DNA from 3 places in the Enterobacter cloacae subsp. cloacae ATCC 13047 genome. Region 3 is predicted to be linked to each of the others. Evidence: predicted binding sites of a transcription regulator. Region 3 holds the regulator's gene; each other region holds the start of a gene.
What was found. Region 3 encodes Fur, which represses iron uptake genes when iron is present. Its sites were predicted from a motif close to ATAATAATGAGAACNACTATCAA; they were not measured.
Positions count from the first base shown of each region.

Region 1 (8,256 bases), 720 kb from region 3:
TGATGTATCTGGCTGGCTTTTTATTTGATTTTCCCGTGACTATCTCAACATTCTTTGGCGAAGGCACCGTAATTTATAACATCGTTGATATTCAAAGCTTGATATGCGCAGCATTGATTTTCACCATGATGTTCTATTATCCATTAAGAATGATAATTAATCCCCGCTATGTCAGAACCTTCTGGCTGCGGAGCGTGAAGCCAGTGTTTTTTCATAAAAAATCTTTGTATGTATTCATCTGGCTGGCTTTTTTAATTTTCACCCTTGCCGTGTTATGTGCGCCATTTGAGTCACCGGTTATTGCTGGCTATTTAATGCCAGTCATTTTTATTCTCTTTACGCTAGGTATCAGTCGCCTCAGCTATGCGCTCATCTCTTTACTGTGGGCGGCATCCGCTCTGCTGCTGTTGACCTATAACTACAACTTCCTTAATGGCGTCGAATCTGGGCATTCACTCTCCTTTATCCTGTCTGTGCTGATCTCTTTCGCTATCTGTCTGCTTTACATGTCGCGGCTCTACCAGCGAAGCAACTGGTTGAAGCAGGACTGGCAGGACAGGGCGCTGACCGACCCGCTGACTGGTTTACCGAATATTCGGGCGCTGGAAGAGTTTCTTCAGGCTCAGCCGGATGCAAAAATCTGCTGCCTGCGGATGGACAACTTGGAATTTTTAAGTCGCCACTACGGCATTCTCATGCGGGTGCATTGCAAACGTAGGGTAACCACCTCCCTGCAGCCGCTGTTGCAGAAAGATGAGAAGCTCTTCCAGTTGCCAGGCAGCGAGCTGGTCATTGTATTGCTGGGGCCTGAAACCGCTGAACGGCTGCAGCATATGGTCGATCAATTAAATAGCCGAAAAATTTACTGGAACAACACGGGGCTGGATATCGAGTTTGGCGCATCCTGGGGAATGGTCGAAAACGGCGAGAACTTGCACCATACGCTGGGCCAACTGAGCTGGCTGGCCGAGCAGTCATGCGGAGCGCATAACGTACTCGCGCTCACCAATAGCCTGGAGGCCGCGTCGGGGCAAACCACAGAACGGGTGCTGATGTTAGCGCGTATTAAACATGCCCTGGATGCCGGTCAGTTTCATTTATATGCCCAGCCGATCCAAAAAGCGGACGGCAGTGGTTATTACGAAATACTGGCGCGCATGGAAAGCGAGGGAGAGATTATCACGCCTGACCGCTTCATCCCGCTGATTGCCCAGTTTAACCTGAGCCACCGCTTTGATATGTGCGTGCTGGAAAAACTGCTGTTGTGGTTGCGCGATCATCCTCCGTCGCAGGGTGGCACTCGCTTTTCTGTCAATCTGATGCCTCTGACGCTGATGCAAAAAGAGGTGGCTACCGAGATTAGCGCGTTGTTCGAACACTATGGTATCGCGCCGCAGGACGTTGTCCTTGAGATCACGGAAGAGCAGGCCTTCTCGAACTCTGGCAGCAGTATCAAAAACCTTCAGCAGCTACGGGATCGTGGGTTCCGTATCGCGATTGATGATTTTGGTACCGGCTATGCCAACTACGAACGACTCAGACGCCTTCAGGCGGATATCATTAAAATAGATGGCTGCTTTGTTAAAGATATCTGTACCGACGACATGGACGCGATGATTGTGCAGTCGATTTGTAATCTGGCAAAAACCAAATCACTGTGTGTGGTGGCTGAATATGTGGAGACGCCGGCGCAACGTGACATGCTGCTGCGCTTTGGTGTGGATTACCTGCAGGGATACCTGATAGGCAAACCGACGCCGCTTGACGCACTGCAGGCATAAAAAAACCGGGAGCCAGGCTCCCGGTTCTCATATAACGTGACGGGTTACAGTACCAGTGCTGCGATAGACGCTGACAGTACGCTCACCAGCGTTGAGCCGTAAACCAGTTTCAGACCGAAGCGAGAAACAACGTTACCCTGTTCTTCGTTCAGACCTTTAATCGCACCGGCGATGATACCGATGGACGAGAAGTTCGCGAAGGAAACCAGGAACACGGACAGGATGCCTTCCGCACGTGGAGAGAGCGTGCTGGCGATTTTCTGCAGATCCATCATTGCAACGAATTCGTTAGAAACCAGTTTGGTCGCCATGATACTACCAACCTGCAGCGCTTCGTGAGCAGGGACACCCATCACCCATGCAACAGGGTAGAAGATGTAGCCCAGGATGCCCTGGAAGGAGATGCCCAGAACCGCGGCGAACAGGGCGTTCAGGGCAGAGATCAGAGCGATGAAGCCGATCAGCATCGCGGCAACGATAATCGCCACTTTAAAGCCCGCCAGAATATATTCACCCAGCATTTCGAAGAAGCTCTGACCTTCGTGCAGATTTGCCATCTGCAGGTTCTCTTCGCCTTCCTCAACACGGTATGGGTTGATCAGTGACAGTACGATAAAGGTACTGAACATATTCAGCACCAGAGCAGCAACCACATATTTTGGTTCCAGCATGGTCATATACGCGCCCACGATAGACATGGAAACGGTGGACATTGCTGTTGCGGCCATGGTGTACATACGGTTACGGGACATCTTGCCGAGAATATCTTTATACGCGATAAAGTTCTCTGACTGGCCCAGAATCAGGGAGCTGACGGCGTTGAATGATTCCAGCTTACCCATACCGTTAACTTTGGACAGTACGGTACCAATGGCACGGATCACAATCGGCAAAACACGGATGTGTTGCAGAATACCAATCAGCGCAGAGATGAAGACGATTGGGCAAAGTACTTTCAGGAAGAAGAACGCCAGCCCTTCGTCGTTCATTTTACCGAAGACAAAGTTCGTCCCTTCGTTGGCGAATCCGAGCAGTTTTTCGAACATTTCGGAGAAGCCTTTTACGAAGCCAAGCCCCACGTTGGAGTTCAGGAAGAACCACGCGAGCAAAACTTCAATAACGAGAAGCTGAACAACAAAGCGAATGCGGATTTTTTTACGGTCATGGCTGACCAGCAACGCAAGCGCAGTAACGACAACGAGTGCCAGGACAAAGTGAAGGACGCGGTCCATATTTGCTCCAAATATGAGGCAGGTTTAATTTTCGTGCACATTCTATGTAACAACCGAAAAGAAAACGAGATCAAGGACACACTATAGTTACATCCTGTGACGAGTCTCAAAAATAGTGATCCACAATACATTTTTGTTATGTTAGGTAAATGAGTGAAAAGTTAAGTTTGTGTGCTAGTCTTCACAAAAGAGCGCGCGATTTCGGTTTCTGTTAGAGCGCCCCCGCTTACCCGCCTGTCTATCGTTCAAAGCTATCAGAGAAATCACTGCAACCGTTACAAATGATCTTGATAATCATTCTCATTTTGATAGCATTAAACATAGCAAAGGCTATATTTCAGAGGCAGAAATGACAAACAGTCGCGTAGAGGGTAGCAGTGGCAGAGCAGCGCGCAAGTTGCGGTTCGCATTAATGGGACCTGCGTTCATCGCTGCCATTGGCTATATCGATCCAGGCAATTTTGCGACCAATATTCAGGCCGGGGCCAGCTTTGGCTATAAGCTTCTGTGGGTGGTTGTCTGGGCTAACCTGATGGCTATGCTGATTCAGATGCTTTCCGCGAAACTGGGTATTGCCACCGGTAAAAACCTGGCGGAACAGATCCGCGATCATTACCCGCGCCCGGCGGTATGGTTGTACTGGATCCAGGCGGAAATCATTGCGATGGCAACCGATCTCGCCGAATTCATTGGTGCGGCAATTGGTTTCAAGCTGATCCTCGGCGTATCACTGCTGCAGGGGGCGGTGCTTACCGGCATTGCCACCTTCCTTATTCTGATGCTGCAGCGTCGGGGGCAAAAACCGCTGGAAAAAGTCATCGGCGGCCTGCTGCTGTTTGTCGCTGCGGCCTATATTGTCGAACTGATTTTCTCGCAGCCTAACCTGGCGCAGCTCGGTAAAGGGATGGTGATCCCAAGCCTGCCAACCTCTGAAGCGGTGTTCCTCGCTGCCGGGGTGCTGGGGGCGACCATCATGCCACATGTGATTTACCTTCACTCCTCGTTAACCCAGCACCTGCACGGGGGGACGCGCAAAGAACGCTATTCGGCAACCAAATGGGATGTGGCTATCGCCATGACGATTGCCGGTTTTGTGAATCTGGCGATGATGGCTACCGCTGCCGCTGCGTTCCACTTTAACGGACACACTGGCATTGCCGATCTCGACCAGGCCTATCTGACGCTGGAGCCGTTACTGAGCCATGCGGCTGCGACCATATTTGGCTTAAGCCTGGTGGCGGCAGGTCTCTCCTCTACGGTGGTAGGAACACTGGCCGGGCAGGTGGTCATGCAGGGGTTCGTCCGCTTCCATATACCGCTGTGGGTACGTCGCACCGTCACAATGTTGCCGTCATTTGTGGTGATCCTGATGGGGCTGGACCCAACACGCATTCTGGTCATGAGCCAGGTGCTGCTGAGCTTCGGGATCGCACTTGCGCTGGTGCCGCTGCTGATCTTTACCAGCAACAAAGATCTGATGGGTGAACTGGTTAACACCACGCTGGTGAAACGGACCGGATGGGTCATCGTGGTTGTGGTAGTGGCGCTGAACCTGTGGTTACTGATAGGCACGGCATTGGGGTTATAAAAGAAAAAGGAGCCGGGAGGCTCCTTTTTTTAGATTAGTGACGACCGTGGCCGTGGCCATGTCCACCGCGACCTTTACCGCCGCGATCCCAGCCGCCACGGCGATCATCACGGTCGTTCCAGCCTTCGCGATAACCACGCTCGTAGGCGTTGTTTTTGTACCAGCCGCGGTGCAAACCATTATCATGTTTCCACCAGCGGTCGCCGCGCCACTCATAGTGACGGTGCCAGTAGTCACGGTCGCGCCAGTAGCCACCGTCCCAGTATCTGCCGTAGTCGTCACGATCGCCAATTTGTAATTTTACTGATGGCAACAGGGTGATTTCGCCAGCAGTGGCGACCAGCGGGGCCGAAGCCAGTAATACCGCTGCAAGAATCAGTGACCTGAACATACTCTTCTCCTTCACGATCGGGGCCTTAGGGGGCCTGTTAACGCAATTTTACGAGTTGGGAAAGCCTCGTTTCATCGCCTCAACTCCGAATTCAGACGTGATAGCACTTTTTGCTAAAGCAGGATTTATTTTGAGCTATTCAGGATCGCGTCAATGGTGGCAAGCTCTTCCGCCGTGAAATGGCGGTTCTCCAGCATGCCCACTGCATCGTCTATTTGCCCGGTTTTACTGGCGCCAATCAGTACGGAAGTTACCGCCTCGTGGCGCAAAATCCAGGCCAGCGCCATCTGAGACAGCTTCTGTCCCCGGCTTTCTGCCAGCGCGTTCAACTTTTTGACTTTTTCCAGTTTCTCCTGGGTTATCTGATCCGGGTTCAGGAACTTACTCCCGCTCGCGGCACGGGAGTCAGCCGGAATGCCGTTCAGATAACGATCGGTCAGTTGACCACCCGCCAGCGGCGAGAACGGAATGCAGCCGACACCTTTTTCCTGCAAAACGTCCAGCAAGCCCGCTTCCGGCGCACGTTCAAACATTGAATATTTCGGCTGATGGATCAGACACGGCGTGCCGAGGTCATGAAGTATGTCGATAGCCTGCCGTGCAAGCTCGGCCGGGTAATTGGACAAACCGACATACAGGGCTTTCCCCTGACGCACCAGATGGTCAAGCGCTTTCATTGTCTCCTGCAGCGGCGTTTCCGGGTCAGGACGGTGGTGATAGAAGATATCAACATACTCCAGCCCCATACGTTTCAGACTTTGATTCAGGCTTGCGATGAGATATTTGCGCGATCCCCAGTCACCGTAAGGGCCGTCCCACATGGTATAGCCCGCTTTCGTCGAGATGATCAGTTCATCGCGCCACGGCAGAAAATCTTCCTGCAAAATGCGGCCGAAATTGCGCTCGGCGGAACCGGGAGGCGGACCATAGTTATTGGCAAGGTCGAAGTGTGTAATACCAAGATCAAACGCGCGCTGTAAAAGTTGACGGCTGTTTTCGATAAGCGTGGCGTCACCGAAGTTGTGCCAGAGCCCAAGAGAGACGGCGGGTAATTTAACGCCACTTTGCCCACAGCGACGATACAGCATTGTCTGATAACGGTTTTTATCTGGCTGATAGTGCATTCTCATGACCTCTGGCGCTGAAAAGTAAGAACAGTGTATGCGTTTACACTGATGCGAAAAAACAGAGCATAGCGCAGCCTTTTTTGTAAAGCATTCTTTCCATACTCTTCTTTCTGCCATTTCTGGACAGCCATCACGCTTATTTAATACTCAAAGTGAGGTCAACGTCAGAAGGACACCTGTTATGCGAACCCCGTACTGCGTCGCCGATTACCTGCTGGACCGTCTTACAGATTGTGGTGCCGATCATCTGTTTGGCGTGCCGGGCGACTATAACCTGCAGTTTCTCGATCATGTCATCGACAGCCCGGATATCTGTTGGGTGGGCTGTGCCAATGAGCTAAACGCATCTTATGCCGCTGACGGATATGCCCGATGTAAGGGCTTTGCCGCGCTGCTGACAACATTTGGCGTAGGGGAATTAAGTGCCATGAACGGCATGGCCGGCAGCTTTGCCGAGCATGTTCCGGTGTTACACATTGTGGGGGCACCGGGTACGGCCTCACAGCAAAAAGGTGAGCTGCTGCACCACACGCTGGGTGATGGTGAGTTCCGTCACTTCTACCATATGAGTGAACCGATCACGGTCGCGCAGGCGATCCTGACCGAACAAAACGCCTGCTACGAAATCGACAGAGTGTTAACAACCATGCTGCGGGAGCGACGTCCAGGCTACCTGATGCTGCCTGCTGATGTGGCTAAAAAATCAGCCACGCCGCCTGTAAACGCTCTCACGTTAAAGACAGCGCATGCCGATAACGCCTGCCTGAAAGCGTTCCGAGACGCCGCCGAGAGCAGACTGAAAACAAGCAAGCGTACCGCGCTGTTGGCCGATTTCCTGGTCCTGCGCCACGGCATGAAACATGCCCTGCAGAAATGGGTGAAAGAGGTGCCCATTGCCCACGCCACCATGCTGATGGGCAAGGGCATTTTTGACGAACGCCAGCCCGGTTTTTATGGCACGTACAGTGGTTCGGCAAGCGTCGGGGCGGTAAAAGAGGCCATCGAAGGGGCGGATACGGTACTGTGCATTGGCACGCGTTTTACTGATACTCTGACGGCGGGGTTTACCCATCAGCTGACGCAGGCGCAAACGATAGAAGTGCAGCCCCATGCCGCACGGGTGGGGGATGTCTGGTTTACCGGTATCCCTATGTCTGACGCGATCGAGACGCTGGTGGCTCTCTGCAAACAGTATGTCCATGATACCCTGGCGCCAGTCTCTCACAGCGGTATCGCCTTCCCGCAATCCGAGGGCTCGCTCACTCAGGAGAATTTCTGGAGCACCCTGCAAACCTTTATTCGCCCGGGTGACATTATTCTTGCCGACCAGGGGACGTCAGCCTTTGGTGCGATCGATTTGCGTCTACCGGCAGATGTGAATTTTATCGTCCAGCCGCTGTGGGGCTCCATTGGCTACACCCTGGCCGCGGCGTATGGTGCCCAAACCGCCTGTCCAGACCGGCGCGTCATTGTGCTCACGGGGGATGGCGCCGCGCAGTTGACCATTCAGGAACTGGGCTCGATGCTGCGTGATAAACAGCACCCCATTATCCTGGTGCTCAACAATGAAGGGTACACCGTAGAGAGGGCCATTCATGGACCGGAACAGCGCTATAACGACATTGCCTTATGGAACTGGACGCAAATTCCGCAGGCACTGAGCCTGGATCCTCAGGCACAGTGCTGGCGGGTCAGTGAAGCGGAACAGCTGGCGGAGGTGCTCGAAAAAGTGGCACACCACGAGCGACTAACATTGATTGAAGTGATGCTACCCAAAGCGGATATCCCGCCGCTGTTAGGGGCGATTACCAAAGCGCTGGAAGCGCGTAACAACGCCTGATCACTTGTCGTTACGCCAGGCCATCATCATCGGTTTGCCCGCCAGCAGGAGCCAGGCGGGCAACATCACGATGCAAAGTAACGGGATGAGAGTAGTATCCGGAACCACCACCGCGGCCATAAACAGGCTCAGCCAGGCATCACGCGTCACCACCAATACCAGCCCCAGAATAGAGCAAGAGACGGTTATCGCCGCCGGAACGGCATCCACATGTTCATGCAGCATCAGCCCCAACGCGACGCCAACAAAGACCGCCGGGAAGATCCGTCCGCCACGGAAACCGCACGCTGCCGCCAC
Region 1 covers NC_014121.1:3,803,131-3,811,386, reverse strand. The annotation lists gene ECL_RS18540 (EAL domain-containing protein) at 1-1,781, shown strand, start outside; gene ECL_RS18535 (NupC/NupG family nucleoside CNT transporter) at 1,826-3,013, opposite strand; gene ECL_RS18530 (Nramp family divalent metal transporter) at 3,363-4,601, shown strand; gene ECL_RS18525 (DUF2502 domain-containing protein) at 4,636-4,992, opposite strand; gene mgrA (L-glyceraldehyde 3-phosphate reductase) at 5,118-6,116, opposite strand; gene ipdC (indolepyruvate decarboxylase) at 6,301-7,959, shown strand; gene ECL_RS18510 (ion channel protein) at 7,960-8,256, opposite strand, start outside.
Region 1: the regulator Fur is predicted to act here: its motif matches at 3,301-3,323, upstream of ECL_RS18530 (Nramp family divalent metal transporter).

Region 2 (8,256 bases), 1.8 Mb from region 3:
CCAACGTTCTCCGCCTGCTTCGGCGCGGCCTTCCTGTCGCTGCACCCGACGCAGTACGCAGAAGTGCTGGTAAAACGCATGCAGGCCTCCGGGGCGCAGGCGTACCTGGTTAACACCGGCTGGAACGGTACCGGCAAGCGTATCTCCATCAAAGATACCCGCGCCATTATCGACGCCATTCTGGATGGTTCTCTGGATAACGCTGAAACCTTCACCCTGCCGATGTTTGATCTGGCTATTCCAACGGCGCTGCCGGGCGTGGATACGCATATCCTTGACCCGCGTAACACCTATGGATCCCCGGAACAGTGGCGTGAGAAAGCGGAAACGCTGGCGAAGCTGTTTATTGAGAACTTCGAGAAGTATACCGATACCCCGGCGGGTGAAGCACTGGTGAGTGCGGGACCGAAGCTGTAGGTAAAAGCAAAAAGGCAACGAAAGTTGCCTTTTTTAATGGTTTCTCCCTCTCCCCGTGGGCTGAGGGATCCCCAGTAATATGGTCATGTCACCATGACCATATTACTGTACTCTTTTCCCAGCTTTTTCATCTCGTTAACTATATTCAGGCGTCTTACTTTCCCGGGCTCATGCCGGATGACTTCTTCTGCCAGACTCAGGTATGACAGAACCCGTCTGTGCCTGATGCTGCTTGCCTGATAGTGCCAGTGTAAACACTGCCTTTCTGCCCTGTAAACCTGCCAGCCACATCACCAGGCTTGCCATTGCCGCGACCATATTCAGCACTTCCAGTCGCCCTTTTCCCTGACTCCGGCTCAGCCTCAGACCGAACCCGAAGCGGGGACTTTTGTCGTCCCGGAAGTTTTGTTCTATCTGCATTCGGCGGCTGTACAGGGCCATTATCTGGTGCGGCTCCAGTCCCTCTGCATTACTGAACAGCAGCCAGGGCTCCCGCGCGCTACTGCGGTGTTCCCGCTGTGTTTTCGGCATCCCCCCTTTTCCCTGACGCCCTGCGTCAGGGCGCTTATGCAGATAGAACCGGCCGTAACAGGGCGTTCGTGGTTTACGGGACAGGACACCGTAACCCACGCAGACCGGTTGTCCGGTAGCCTCAAGCTCACTGATTTTCATCCATTTTTTATCTCCGTCCAGCCGGAAGCTGATGCAGCCCCTGACCCTGCCGGTGAAGCTCCAGCCCAGCTGGCTGACATGCCGGAACCAGTCTGTCCGGAAGCCTGCATCCGTAATGATGGTGACGGCTTTATCTTTCGGGATGGCATCATGCAGGCGGTCAAGGAAGCGGCACTGTACATCGCTGTTCTGCGCCAGCTCTGCGGGGACAACCTCACTCATAAGCGGCAGTGAGCGACCATTACAGACCAGGCTTGCCCGCAGAAGATACCAGTTCCTGTCATGCCAGCCTGTCCAGTCGACAGCAATCACACAGAAGGGCATCAGGGAGGTGATGGTATGTGTGAGCAGGTGCTGAATACGGGGAATATCCCGGTGAAGGGCGGTATTACCCAGGGCACGGTCAACACGTTTAATTTTATTTTTGACGTGCGCCCTGCCGGGAAGAGTGCGACCAAGGCTGGTCAGGGTCAGATCCGCACCGTGCGTGAGGGCAACGGCCATGGAAACAAGGACATTAATCCGGAAGCTGTGAACGTCCGGTAAAGACGCGGAGAAAAATTTCTGGCAGACTGTCTGTAAAGGCACGATGAGGTCTCTTCTGATTTGTTAGCGCAACCAGTAGATCACACTTCATCGTGCTTTTCATTTTTCTGGGGAACCCTCAGCCCCGTGGGAGAGGGCCGGGGTGAGGGCATCAGGCCGCACCCCGATTACCCCTCTTTCACTTGCCCCCGCGTCACCGGCACCGGCAACCAGGCGCGAATGCTCAACCCACCCCGCTCGCTGGTACCAATCTCCAGCAACCCGTTATGGTTATCAACAATACGCTGCACAATCGCCAGGCCTAAACCGGTTCCGCTGGTGCTGCGCGCGCTGTCGCCGCGCACAAACGGCTGGAACAGATGCTTACGCTGCTCGGGCTTGATACCCGGACCGTCATCTTCCACCTGGAACCAGGCGCGGTTGAGTTCCGATCCGCTGCTGACTTTAATCCAGCCATTACCGTAGCGGGCCGCATTCACCACCATGTTTGCCACCGCGCGCTTGATGGAGAGCGGGTGCATGCGAACCTGAATTTCACCGGCCTGAAGGTCGGTATCAATCTCACGCTCGTAGCCGCTTTCAGCCGCCACCACTTCGCCCAGCACCGCGTTCAGGTCAGCCATCTCCATCGGCATCTCCTGCCCGGTACGCAGGTAGTCAATAAACTGCTCAATGATGGCGTTACACTCTTCGATATCCTTGTTGATGGACTCGGCGAGATAACCGTCCTCTTCGCCCATCATCTCCGTCGCCAGTCGGATACGCGTGAGTGGCGTACGCAGATCATGGCTGACGCCCGCCATCAGCAGCGTACGGTCATCCGCCAGCTGTTTGACGCCAGCCGCCATATGATTAAACGCGCGCGTCACCGAACGCACCTCCGATGCGCCATATTCACGCAGCGGCGGCGGAATGATCCCTTTACCGACCTGGAGCGCAGCGTGTTCCAGGTCGACCAGCGGTCGGTTCTGTATACGGATAAACAGCCACGCGCCGCCTATCGCCAGCAGCATGATGGCAAGGGTGTAGCGGAACAGCGGCGAGAAGTCGCCCTGGTGGATTTCGGTCAGCGGAACGCGCACCCAGATATTGGGCGACAGCCAGGTTTTCAGCCAGACGACCGGCGAGCTTTTGTTGACCTCAACACGCACCTCCGTCGGGCCACCCAGCTGCTGCGCCATCTGCTGGCTGAGGAATTCATAGTGCTGCGCCCAGCGCAGACCCGCGTCTTCCGCCGCTTCATTCGAATAGAGCGAAATGCCCAGTTCACGGTAGATTTCACGGCGAAACGCCGGAGGAACCACTAACTGCGTGCCGTCCTCCAGCTGCAGTTTATCGGTCATCAGCATACGCACTTCGTACGCCAGGACCTTATTAAACTGCTGAAGGCTCGGCAGGATCGCAAAGTTCAGCACCACCAGGTAGGTTGTCACCAGGCTGACAAACAGCAAGGTGACAATCAAAAGCAGGGTACGGGCAAACGAGCTTCGCGGTGAGAAGCGCATTCGCCTCATGCTTTAGCGCCGTCCGGGACGAACACGTAGCCCAGACCCCACACGGTCTGAATATAACGAGGATGCGCCGGATCTTCTTCCACCATGCGGCGCAGACGAGAGATCTGCACGTCGATGGAACGTTCCATTGCCGAGTATTCACGGCCGCGCGCCAGGTTCATCAGCTTGTCACGGGAGAGCGGCTCACGCGGGTGGCTGACCAGCGCTTTCAGTACCGCGAACTCACCGCTGGTGAGCGGCATTGGCTCGTCTTCACGGAACATCTCACGCGTACCGAGGTTCAGCTTGAACTTCCCGAACGCAATCACCGCTTCTTCCTGCGACGGTGCGCCTGGCAGTTCGTTCGCCTGACGGCGCAGCACGGCCCGAATACGCGCCAGCAGTTCACGCGGGTTAAACGGTTTAGGAATGTAGTCGTCAGCGCCAATTTCGAGGCCCACGATACGGTCAACCTCTTCCCCTTTCGCCGTCACCATAATGATTGGCATGGGGTTGCTCTGGCTGCGCAGACGGCGGCAGATAGAGAGCCCGTCTTCGCCCGGCAGCATCAGGTCGAGGACCATAAGATGGAAGGATTCACGGGTCAGCAGGCGGTCCATCTGCTCAGCGTTCGCGACGCTACGAACCTGGAAGCCCTGCTCGGTCAGATAACGTTCCAGCAGCGCACGCAGGCGCATGTCGTCATCTACGACCAGAATTTTGTAGTTCTCTTGCATTGTGTGTACTCCCAAAGGTTCGGATAGTCTAATAACAGCGTATTCTAAAAAAGTGCACGGGTTCGACCAGCGAATTCTGGTATAAATTCTAGTCGAAATTGTTACAAAGCATATTTAACAGCAGCTTATCTGCACAATTCATCACATAAATGATTATTAACGCTGTCTGATAGACTACGTGATACGTAATGTGCGCAATGTTTGCAATGAAGTCGAGTCTGAAGGTCACAGTATGAAAACGCCCCTGATCACCCGCGAAGGGTACGAAAAACTCAAAAAAGAGATGGATTACCTGTGGCGCGAAGAGCGTCCGGAAGTGACCAAAAAAGTTACCTGGGCGGCAAGCCTGGGCGACCGCAGCGAAAATGCTGACTACCAGTACAACAAGAAGCGGCTGCGTGAGATCGACCGTCGGGTACGCTATCTGACCAAATGTCTCGAGAATCTTAAAATTGTCGATTATTCACCGCAGCAGGAGGGCAAAGTCTTCTTCGGCGCGTGGGTAGAGATCGAGAATGATGATGGCAATACCCTGCGCTTTCGCATTGTCGGGTACGACGAAATTTTTGGCCGTAAGGATTATATCTCCATCGACTCGCCGATGGCCCGCGCGCTGCTGAAAAAGGAGGTGGGTGATTTAGCCGTTGTCCAGACGCCTGCCGGAGAAGCGAGCTGGTACGTCAATGAGATCACCTACGTAAAATAGTCCGAGAGCGCCCTCCACGGCTGGCATTTTACCGTGTCAGCCCGTATAACTATCCCCTGATTTTTGACCCACAAGATGATAAAGCCATGATGAAAGATTCGCTCTGCCGCATTATTGCGGGTGAACTTCAGGCCAGAGCCGAACAGGTAGAAGCTGCCGTTCGCCTGCTTGATGAAGGGAACACCGTGCCGTTTATTGCACGTTATCGTAAGGAAGTCACCGGCGGTCTGGATGACACGCAGCTGCGTAACCTGGAGACCCGTCTGGGCTACCTCCGTGAACTGGAAGACCGCCGTCAGGCAATCCTCAAATCCATCGGCGAACAGGGCAAACTGACCAGCGATCTGGAAAAGGCCATTAACGGCACCCTGAGCAAAACTGAACTCGAAGACCTTTATCTGCCCTATAAACCGAAGCGCCGTACGCGCGGGCAGATTGCAATTGAAGCAGGTCTGGAGCCGCTGGCCGAGCTGCTGTGGAACGAACCGTCACACGACCCGGAAACCGAAGCGGCCAAATTTATCGACGCTGACAAAGGCGTGGCAGACACCAAAGCGGCCCTTGATGGCGCACGCTACATTCTGATGGAGCGCTTCTCCGAGGATGCCGCCCTGCTCTCCCGTGTGCGTGATTATCTGTGGAAGAACGCCCACATCGTCTCTACCGTGGTGGCAGGCAAAGAAGAGGAAGGCGCGAAATTCCGCGACTACTTCGATCACCACGAACCGATTTCAACCGTGCCTTCTCACCGTGCGCTGGCCATGTTCCGCGGCCGTAATGAAGGCGTGCTGCAGCTCTCTCTCAACGCCGACCCGCAGTTTGATGAGCCGCCAAAAGAGAGCCACTGCGAGCAGATCATCACCGATCACCTCGGCCTGCGCCTGAATAACGCCCCGGCGGACAGCTGGCGTAAAGGCGTGGTGAGCTGGACGTGGCGCATTAAGGTGCTGATGCACCTCGAAACCGAACTGATGGGCACCGTGCGCGAGCGTGCGGAAGACGAAGCAATCAACGTCTTTGCCCGTAACCTGCATGATCTGCTGATGGCCGCACCTGCTGGCCTGCGTGCGACCATGGGTCTCGATCCGGGTCTGCGTACCGGCGTAAAAGTGGCGGTGGTTGACGGCACCGGCAAGCTGGTGGCAACCGACACCATTTACCCGCATACCGGTCAGGCGGCGAAGGCTGCTGTAGTGGTGGCCGCACTGTGCGAGAAATATAACGTTGAGCTGGTGGCTATCGGCAACGGTACGGCCTCCCGCGAAACCGAACGTTTCTACCTCGACGTGCAGAAACAGTTCCCGAAAGTGACGGCGCAGAAAGTGATCGTCAGCGAGGCCGGGGCGTCCGTCTATTCTGCGTCAGAGCTGGCGGCCCAGGAGTTCCCGGACCTGGACGTCTCCCTGCGCGGTGCGGTCTCTATCGCCCGTCGTCTGCAGGATCCGCTGGCGGAACTGGTGAAGATCGACCCGAAATCCATCGGTGTGGGCCAGTATCAGCACGACGTGAGCCAGACGCAGCTGGCGCGTAAGCTGGATGCGGTGGTGGAAGATTGCGTAAACGCCGTGGGCGTGGACCTGAACACCGCCTCCGTTCCTCTGCTGACCCGCGTGGCAGGCTTAACCCGCATGATGGCGCAGAACATCGTTGCCTGGCGTGATGAGAACGGCCAGTTCCAGAACCGCCAGCAGTTGCTGAAGGTAAGCCGTCTGGGGCCGAAAGCGTTTGAGCAGTGTGCGGGCTTCCTGCGCATCAACCACGGCGATAACCCGCTGGATGCGTCAACCGTTCATCCGGAAGCCTACCCGGTGGTTGAGCGCATTCTGGCAGCGACTCAGCAGGCACTCAAAGACCTGATGGGCGACAGCAACGCGCTGCGCAACCTGAAAGCGGTCGATTTCACCGACGAGCAGTTCGGCGTGCCGACCGTAACCGACATCATCAAAGAGCTGGAAAAACCGGGCCGCGATCCGCGTCCTGAGTTCAAAACCGCGACCTTTGCCGACGGCATCGAGACCATGAACGACCTGCTGCCGGGCATGGTGCTGGAAGGCGCCGTCACCAACGTCACTAACTTTGGCGCTTTTGTCGATATCGGCGTGCATCAGGATGGCCTGGTGCATATCTCATCGCTCGCCGATAAGTTCGTTGAAGATCCGCATACGGTGGTCAAAGCGGGCGATATCGTGAAGGTGAAAGTGCTGGAAGTGGACCTGCAGCGCAAGCGAATCGCGCTGACCATGCGTCTGGACGAGCAGCCAGGTGAAACCAACGCGCGCCGCGGCAGTAACGGCGGTAGCCGTGAGCAGCAGCGCCCTGCCGCTAAAGGCGCGAAGCCGCGCGGGCGTGATGCGCAGCCAGCGGGTAACAGCGCAATGATGGATGCGCTGGCGGCCGCGATGGGTAAGAAACGCTAAGGTTGTAAATACCCCTCACCCTAACCCTCTCCCTTGGGGAGAGGGCCGGGGTGAGGGGACAAATTATATCGCAAGAGATGAAACCGATTGCATATCCATATTTAAACCACCATTTATCACTCCGTTAACAAATACATTTATTATTCCCTGCCCCGTAATTCAGCAAATATTGAGCAAGGTCAAACAGGCCGTAAATTAATACGCTTAACAACATTCCGTCACAGTTTTCATATTGCTGATAAAAACTATTCTCATTATCATCCCATAGTAGATAATTTAACCTTCCGTGGAATCAGGCATTATGCAATTCACTCCAGACAGTGCATGGAAAATTACCGGTTTTACCCGCGAAATTAGCCCGGCCTATCGGCAAAAGCTGCTGTCGCTGGGCATGCTCCCCGGCTCGTCATTCCAGGTAGTGCGCGTGGCCCCGTTAGGTGATCCCGTTCATATTGAAACCCGGCGCGTGAATCTGGTACTGCGTAAAAAAGACCTCGCATTAATTGAAGTCGAAGCCTTATCCCAATAACAAGCCAGCGGTTTCAGTGAGTCGAAAACAATGAAAAAATTAACTATTGGCTTAATTGGCAATCCTAATTCCGGCAAGACAACGTTATTTAACCAGCTCACCGGTGCACGCCAGCGTGTGGGTAACTGGGCGGGCGTAACGGTTGAACGTAAAGAAGGCCAGTTCACCACGACAGACAATCAGGTCACCCTGGTGGATCTGCCCGGCACCTACTCCTTAACCACCATTTCGTCACAAACCTCGCTCGATGAGCAGATTGCCTGTCACTATATTCTGAGTGGCGATGCGGACCTGTTAATCAACGTGGTCGATGCATCTAACCTGGAGCGTAACCTCTATCTGACGCTGCAATTGCTTGAGCTGGGGATCCCCTGCATTGTGGCGCTCAACATGCTCGACATCGCAGAGAAACAAAAGCTGCGTATCGACGTCGACGCCCTCTCCGCGCGTCTGGGCTGCCCGGTAGTGCCGCTGGTTTCTACCCGTGCCCGCGGAATTGACGCACTGAAGCTGGCCATTGACCGCCACGCGGGCAACGCCGACGTTGAGCTGGTGCACTATGCGCAACCGCTTCTGCGCGAAGCCGGTCTGCTGGCGCAGGAAATGGACAACAGCATGCCCGCCAGACAGCGCCTGTGGCTCGGCCTGCAGATGCTGGAAGGCGATATCTACAGCCGCGCCTATGCGGGCCATGCCGCAGACAAACTGGACGTGGCGCTGGCGCGTCTGAGCGATGAGC
Region 2 covers NC_014121.1:4,876,832-4,885,087, forward strand. The annotation lists gene pckA (phosphoenolpyruvate carboxykinase (ATP)) at 1-417, shown strand, start outside; gene ECL_RS23790 (IS4 family transposase) at 586-1,677, opposite strand; gene envZ (two-component system sensor histidine kinase EnvZ) at 1,803-3,149, opposite strand; gene ompR (osmolarity response regulator transcription factor OmpR) at 3,146-3,865, opposite strand; gene greB (transcription elongation factor GreB) at 4,098-4,571, shown strand; gene ECL_RS23810 (Tex family protein) at 4,658-6,988, shown strand; gene feoA (ferrous iron transporter A) at 7,290-7,517, shown strand; gene feoB (Fe(2+) transporter permease subunit FeoB) at 7,548-8,256, shown strand, end outside.
Region 2: the regulator Fur is predicted to act here: its motif matches at 7,227-7,249, upstream of feoA (ferrous iron transporter A).

Region 3 (8,256 bases):
CGCAATCTGCACAATCGCCGAACACGAATCCTCCCATCGTACTGGTTCACGGGCTGTTTGGCAGCCTGGATAACCTGGGCGTGCTGGCACGCGATCTGGTTACCGATCACGATATTTTGCAGGTGGATATGCGAAATCATGGCCTTTCCGGGCGTTCAGAAGAGATGACCTATGCGGCCATGGCGCAGGATCTGCTGGATACGCTGGATGCCAACAATCTCGAGAAAGTGACGTTGATCGGGCATTCCATGGGCGGCAAAGCGGTCATGGCCCTGACGGCTCTGGCACCAGAAAGAATAAGTGGCCTGGTGGTCATAGATGTCGCCCCGGTGGATTACAACGTCCGTCGCCATGATGAGATTTTCGCCGCCATCAACGCGGTGACCAACGCTGGCGTCTCGACGCGCCAACAGGCAGCCGTCGTTATGCGTGAGCATCTGGATGAAGAAGGGGTTATCCAGTTTCTGCTGAAATCGTTCGTTGACGGTCAGTGGCGTTTCAACGTGCCGGTGCTGTGGGAGCAGTACGATAACATCGTTGGTTGGGAAACCGTTCCGGCATGGCCGCACCCTACCCTCTTCATTCGTGGCGGCAATTCGCCCTACGTTACCGACGCCTGTCGCGATACCCTGCTGGCGCAATTCCCGCAGGCACGCGCTCATGTCATAGCTGGCGCCGGACATTGGGTTCATGCGGAAAAACCAGACGCCGTCTTACGTGCCATTCGCCGCTATCTGACTGATACGGCAAATTGATTAAAAAGAGAGCGACTGGAAGGCTGCGGGCTTCCAGTCGTTGGCGTGCCGTTTTTGGTGATGTATGATGGCGCGCTTATCGCCCAGGCATTAGCAGGGCGGCGTGTTTCCCCCGAAGTCTCAGAATCATGGCCAAAGAACAAACGGACCGTACGACACTAGATCTGTTCGCGAATGAGCGTCGACCGGGACGACCAAAAACGAATCCGCTTTCGCGCGACGAACAGCTGCGTATTAATAAACGCAACCAGCTTAAACGCGATAAAAATCGTGGGCTTAAGCGTGTCGAACTGAAGCTCAACGCCGACGCTGTCGATGCGCTAAACGAACTGGCTGACGCGCGTAATATCAGCCGCAGCGAGCTGATCGAAGAGATGTTACTCACCCAACTCGAGACCATGCGCAGTAAGGCATAAGTCCGAAAAATCCCTTTATTACCCTTTTCATGTAGCACAGAGTGCAGTCCTGCGCGATAGCTGTTTCCGCAGGGTTGCCTGTTCTGCTATTATTGCCTTTATCCGTGGACAAATTGCGCCACCATACCATTAAGTATCAAGAGGTTATTTTACTCATGGCAATTATCGGCATTTTCTTCGGCAGTGATACCGGCAATACCGAAAATATCGCAAAAAACATTCAAAAACAGCTCGGTAAAGACGTTGCCGATGTGCACGACATCGCCAAGAGCAGCAAAGAAGATCTCGAAGGCTATGACATCCTGCTGCTGGGTATTCCGACCTGGTATTACGGTGAAGCCCAGTGTGACTGGGATGATTTCTTCCCAACGCTGGAAGAGGTGGATTTCAACGGCAAGCTGGTTGCCCTGTTTGGCTGCGGCGACCAGGAAGACTATGCAGAGTACTTCTGTGATGCGCTGGGCACCATCCGCGACATTATTGAGCCAAACGGTGCCGTTATTGTAGGTCACTGGCCTACCGCTGGTTACCACTTCGAAGCGTCTAAAGGTCTGGCAGACGACGATCACTTCGTGGGTCTGGCGATTGACGAAGATCGTCAGCCAGAACTGACCGCCGAGCGCGTTGAAAAATGGGTTAAGCAGATCCGTGAAGAGCTGCACCTGGACGATATTCTCAACGCCTGATGATTCTTGCGGCGCAACGGTGGTTGCGCCCATAAACCAGGTCAAACCGATTAAATTAATTGCTACAATCTTTTAACTTTTTCGCCCAGACCTGTACAATGACCCCCTGATAAAACGTGGCTTTCACAATGCAAGTTTGTTGGTGATACCACGTTTTTATAAGCATACTTTACCTGAGACTTGCAGTTTTCATTTAGCCATGGCAGTTCTATAATGAGACGCATTATCCCGGGTGCAATTTCTGTCACTTCCTACAGAAGTGAATCGTTTAGCAACAGGACAGATTCCGCATGACTGACAACAATACCGCATTAAAGAAGGCTGGCCTGAAAGTTACGCTTCCTCGGTTAAAAATCCTTGAAGTGCTTCAGGGTCCAGACAATCACCATGTCAGTGCGGAAGACCTTTATAAGCGTCTTATCGACATGGGCGAAGAGATTGGGCTGGCAACCGTCTATCGTGTGCTGAACCAGTTTGATGACGCGGGCATTGTCACCCGTCATAATTTCGAAGGCGGTAAATCTGTATTCGAACTGACTCAACAGCATCACCACGATCACCTGATCTGCCTGGATTGCGGCAAGGTCATTGAATTCAGCGATGATTCCATTGAATCTCGCCAGCGTGAAATCGCCGCACGTCACGGTATCCGCCTGACGAACCACAGCCTGTACCTGTATGGTCATTGCGCTGAAGGCGATTGCCGCGAAGACGATCACGCGCACGACGCGAAATAAACACGTTTCATACTCTGAGCCAGCCGCAAGGTTGGCTTTTTTTTGCCTGCGGTCTGGCAAAAAAAAGCCCGGCAGCGCAGCGCTACCGGGCATGATAACAGCGGGTTAATGGCTGTTGTTGCTGCGAATCTCTTTCCAGATCTGATCGCAACGCTTCGCGACTTCCTGATCGTTACCGGTTTTACGCGCCTGGATACAGGCCTGATAATCCATTACGCGAATATTCTCCTGGGTTGCGAACTGTTCATGCGCTTTCTCTTTTTTCAGCACATTCAGCACGCTCTGACAGGCTTCGATCTTCTCCGGCGAACCTTCCGCCGTATTGATACACGCGCTGTAGGCTTCTTTCAGACGGGAGTCCTCTTTCGGGGCCTGATTCTGCGCACAAGCCACCAGTCCCGATGCCAGCAACGCGACGATTACAATCTTTTTCATATGTAGTCTCCGGTCCGGCGGGAATTACCCCGCCGGACGAGTCATCAGAAGATGGTGAACGGTGCGATAACCATGAATTTCACGTCGCGTTCATCCTGGAAGATGTTGCCGTAACCGCCCGCGTAGCTCGGGATATCGGAGTGGTTGTCGTATTGTGTAAAGTGCAGTTTGAACATGGTCCCTTTGGCGCGACCATCCTGCAGGGTGTAGATCGCATCCAGGCTGTAAGCGGATTCTTTGAGACGATAGTTTGGATCGTAGTATGCGTCTGGCGTTGCCATATCAGCTGGCTTCGCGTCCCATGCGTAGGCGTAAGATGCCCCCACCGCCCAGCCTGGCAGGTTCCAGTTTTTCAGATCATACATTGCGCCGAAGAAGACTGCTTTTTCGCCATCGGCGTTGAAGTCGGAACGGTTATCCCACCAGATATCCAGACGACCGTTTGAAGAGGCATAGGTTGGGGTCATACGCTGCAGGAAGTAGCCCTGCTGCCCTTCCGCTTTTACCCACGTTCCTTCAAGACGCAAATCTACCTGACCGACTTTGTAGCCGAAGGTCAGCGCCTGCAACCACGCCGTGCCGTCATAAATATCATTCACGCCACCATCACTGACTTTATCTCGCGTACCGTAGAACTGGTAGCTGGTACTCAACGGGCTACCCGCGATGTCAATTTTATAACTGGCCTTAGCAAAATACTGATCGATATAACCTTCCGCCTGACCAAATGCCGCTTCAAGCACTAAATCATTTTTAAAGTCGTACTTCGCGCCCAGCGAGTGAAGATAATCCACTTTGGTCTTTTTATCGTTCTGGTAGAACTTGTCCATTTCGATATGCCACGGCGCTTTATACTCGTTGGTCCACATATACGAGAAGCTCAACGCACCTGCGTCACCGTAATCAAAATTGGCGCCCGCTTCTGCCCCCTGATAGGTACCTGGCATAAAGCTCCAGTGTGGTGCTAACAGGGTTTGACCAGTTGGCTGAATATAACCACCGCGCGCCCATACCGGGCCGTATTTAAATTTCGCAGCAGCTTTATACAGGCTGATACCGCTTTTATCTCCGGACCAGTCTTCTTTATACGCTTTATTACTGGAGGAGAAGGCTATTTCGTTCGGGTGGCCGCTGTCACCATTTTCCGCCATTTCAATTGCCGTGAAGGCGGCAATATCCAGGCCGAACATATCGGCAGCGTAACCAGACTGGAAATCCAGGTTGGCGTTCCAGGTAGAGTGAGAAAGGTTCGTTTTATATTTATCTTCCGTGACATCTTTACGGTCACGTTCACGCTGCCAGTAATAAATACCGCCCGTGAGGGTTGAATCATCGATGAAGCCTGCGGCTTTAGCGTCTGGCGTCACCACCAGGCCTGACATTGCTGTCACACCGGCAATAGCCAGCGCCAGCGCACTACGTTTGCCACTGAACGTACGCATAGATTATTCCTCTTTGACGAATTAAAACGCCTAAAACGGCGAAAAATATAAAAGACCTGATGGTCAGGGGTAGTCGGAAATACCCTCGAATAACTACCGTCTTTAGGTTATTTTTCGCGACGCGAATTATCAATGCTTTTCGGTGGCTAAAACTCAGGATTATGACGAAGAGCACATAATTGGTAGTGCTTTGTAACATTTAACGGGATGCCAGTACTGGCGGGGGAAAAGGCCGATTTTCAATAAGTAACGCGTTAAATGATATTCTTTTTACGGTGCGTCAGACTTTTGAAAGGGGATAAACTTTTTTTAAAAAAATAAGTAGCACCACATTGACCTGTTATTTTTATAAACGCTATTTGGCTACTGCTTTAAAGGCATGATCACTCTATAAAAAAACGCCGCATTACGCGGCGTTTGTTTCTCATTGACCAGCGCGGCGTTATTATTCGCCGATCTTCGTCCAGGTATCACGCAGACCAACCGTACGGTTAAATACCGGTTTTTCAGCGGTGCTGTGACGACTGTCCAGGCAGAAGTAACCTTCACGTTCAAACTGGAACGCTTTACCCGCCTCAGCCGCTTTCAGGGATGGCTCAGCGTAACCCTGTTTGATGACCAGCGATTCCGGGTTGATGGTCGCCAGGAAGTCTTCTGCTGCGCCTGGGTTAGGCACGCTGAACAGACGATCGTACAGACGAATCTCTACCGGCAGCGCGTGTGATGCACTGACCCAGTGGATCACGCCTTTCACCTTACGGCCGTCCGCTGGATCTTTGCTCAGGGTCTCGGCATCGTAAGTGCAGAAGATCGTGGTGATGTTGCCTTCCGCATCTTTCTCTACGCGCTCAGCCTTGATCACATAGGCGTTACGCAGACGCACCTCTTTACCGAGCACCAGTCGCTTGTACTGCTTGTTTGCTTCTTCGCGGAAGTCAGCGCGATCGATCCAGATTTCACCACTGAACGGTACGTCACGGCTGCCCATCTCCGGTTTGTTCGGATGGTTAGGCATCGAGACCATTTCGCTCGCACCCTGCGGATAGTTTTCGATAACCAGTTTTACCGGGTCGATAACGGCCATCGCGCGCGGCGCGTTTTCGTTCAGATCTTCACGAATGCAGGATTCCAGAGACGCCATCTCAATGGTGTTATCCTGCTTGGTCACGCCAATGCGTTTGCAGAACTCACGGATTGACGCCGCGGTGTAGCCACGACGGCGCAGACCGGAGATGGTCGGCATACGTGGGTCGTCCCAGCCTTCAACGTGCTTATCGGTCACCAGCAGGTTCAGCTTACGCTTGGACATCACGGTGTATTCCAGATTCAGACGAGAGAACTCGTACTGACGCGGATGCACCGGAATCGTGATGTTATCCAGCACCCAGTCGTACAGACGACGGTTGTCCTGGAATTCCAGCGTACACAGCGAGTGGGTGATGCCTTCCAGCGCATCGCTGATGCAGTGGGTGAAGTCGTACATCGGGTAGATGCACCACTTGTTACCGGTCTGGTGATGTTCAGCGAATTTAATGCGGTACAGCACCGGGTCGCGCATCACGATAAACGGTGATGCCATATCGATTTTGGCACGCAGGCACGCTTTACCTTCCTCGAAGCCACCAGCACGCATTTTTTCAAACAGCGCCAGGTTCTCTTCCACGCTGCGATCGCGGAACGGGCTGTTTTTACCCGGTGCCGTCAGCGTGCCGCGGTATTCACGGATTTCATCTGCAGAGAGCTCGTCAACATAGGCCAGACCTTTATTGATCAGCTCAACGGCATAGGCATACAGCTGATCGAAATAGTCAGAGGAGTAGCAGATATCGCCAGACCAGTTGAAGCCCAGCCATTGCACGTCGTTCTTAATGGACTCAACGTATTCGATGTCTTCTTTTACTGGGTTGGTGTCATCGAAACGCAGGTTGCACTGCCCCTGGTAATCCTGTGCGATACCAAAGTTCAGGCAGATCGATTTGGCGTGACCAATGTGCAGGTAGCCATTTGGCTCCGGCGGGAAACGCGTATGCACCGTGGTGTGCTTACCACTGGCCAGATCTTCATCGATGATCTGACGAATAAAGTTACTCGGGCGGGCTTCTGCCTCACTCATCGTGGATTCCTCAAAGCGTAAACAACGTATAACGGCATATGATCTTATAAGCCGGACGTAGTGACAACCCTTAAAACGTCCCGGAAGAAAATAATGGGGGCATTTGCTGCAAAAAAAAGCGGCGGAGGATCTCCCCCGCCGCTTAAGGCATGACTCTACTCAGGAGCGATTACTTGCCTTTAATCTCATACAGTGGCGTTTGCCCCGCAACCACCTGACCTTTTGCCTGAAGCACCAGGCCGCTGAAGTCGTCGATGTTGCTGCATACCACCGGGCTTATCATCGAACGGGCATGGGCGTTCAGGAAGTCCAGATCCATTTCCAGAATCGGCTGGCCTGCAACCACATCTGCGCCCTCTTCCACCAGGCGAGTAAAGCCCTGGCCGTTCAGCGCAACGGTATCAATACCCATATGAACCACGATCTCCGCGCCTTTTTCGGTTTCGAGGCAGAACGCGTGGTTGGTGTTAAAGATTTTCACGATGGTGCCCGCCGCAGGAGACACAACGGTTTTCTCCGTTGGTTTCACCGCAACACCGTCACCGACCGCTTTGCTGGCAAACGCTTCGTCAGGTACCTGCTCAAGCGCGACCACCTCACCCGTAACCGGTGAAACCAGCGCGGCGATAGTAGCGGCGTTTGGTACAGCCTGCGGTTTAGCAACCGGAGCATCAGCCACAGGCGCGCTATCCGTTGAGGCAGCAGCGACCGGTCCACGGGCAACCACTTTTTTCATTTCATCGCCGATAGATTCGGCTTTCGCACCCACAATAACCTGGATGGTTTGTTTGTTCAGTTTCACCACACCAGACGCGCCCAGGCGTTTGCACATGGCATCGCTTACGCGCGCAGAGTCGCCAACGGTCAGACGCAGACGGGTAATACAAGCATCAATGGCTTTCAGGTTGTCGGTACCGCCTACCGCGGCGATATAGCTGGTTGCCAGTTGGGTCAACCCTTCTTCGGTATTGCTGTTTGCTTCACTGGTTACGACGTCATCTTTTGTATCTTCGCGGCCCGGCGTTTTGAGGTTAAACATACGAATAACCGCGCTGAACAGGAGGAAGTAGACAACGAAGAACACCAGGCCCATCACAACCAGCATCCAGACGTTTTTGCTGGCTGCCGGCAGGTTGTACATCAACACGTAGTCGATTGCACCGGCAGAGAAGGAGAAGCCCGCGTGAATGCCCAGCAGAGTGGCCACAAACAGGCTGATACCGGTAAGCACCGCGTGCATGAGGTACAGCAGCGGAGCCAGGAACATGAACAGGAATTCCAGTGGCTCAGTAACACCGGTCAGGAACGCCGTTACCGCAACGGAGAGCAGCATGCCGCCAACCATTGGGCGACGCGCTTTTGGCGCGGCCAGATACATTGCCAGCGCAGCGCCCGGCAGACCAAACATCATGATTGGGAAGAAACCGGACATGAACATGCCCGCGGTGCCGTCACCCGCGTAGAAGCGGTTGATATCACCGTGGAATACGGTACCTGCTGCGTTGGTGAACTCACCAATCTGGAACCATGCGATGGTATTCAGAACCTGATGCAGGCCGGTTGGGATCAGCAGACGGTTGATGAAACCGAAGATACCTGCACCCATTGCGCCCGCAGACACGATCCACTCACCGCCTGCATGAATGGCATGCTGTACCGGCGGCCAGACATA
Region 3 covers NC_014121.1:3,083,408-3,091,663, forward strand. The annotation lists gene ybfF (esterase) at 1-755, shown strand, start outside; gene ybfE (LexA regulated protein) at 884-1,171, shown strand; gene fldA (flavodoxin FldA) at 1,327-1,857, shown strand; gene fur (ferric iron uptake transcriptional regulator) at 2,148-2,594, shown strand; gene chiQ (ChiQ/YbfN family lipoprotein) at 2,700-3,029, opposite strand; gene chiP (chitoporin ChiP) at 3,074-4,471, opposite strand; gene glnS (glutamine--tRNA ligase) at 4,917-6,584, opposite strand; gene nagE (PTS N-acetyl glucosamine transporter subunit IIABC) at 6,754-8,256, opposite strand, start outside.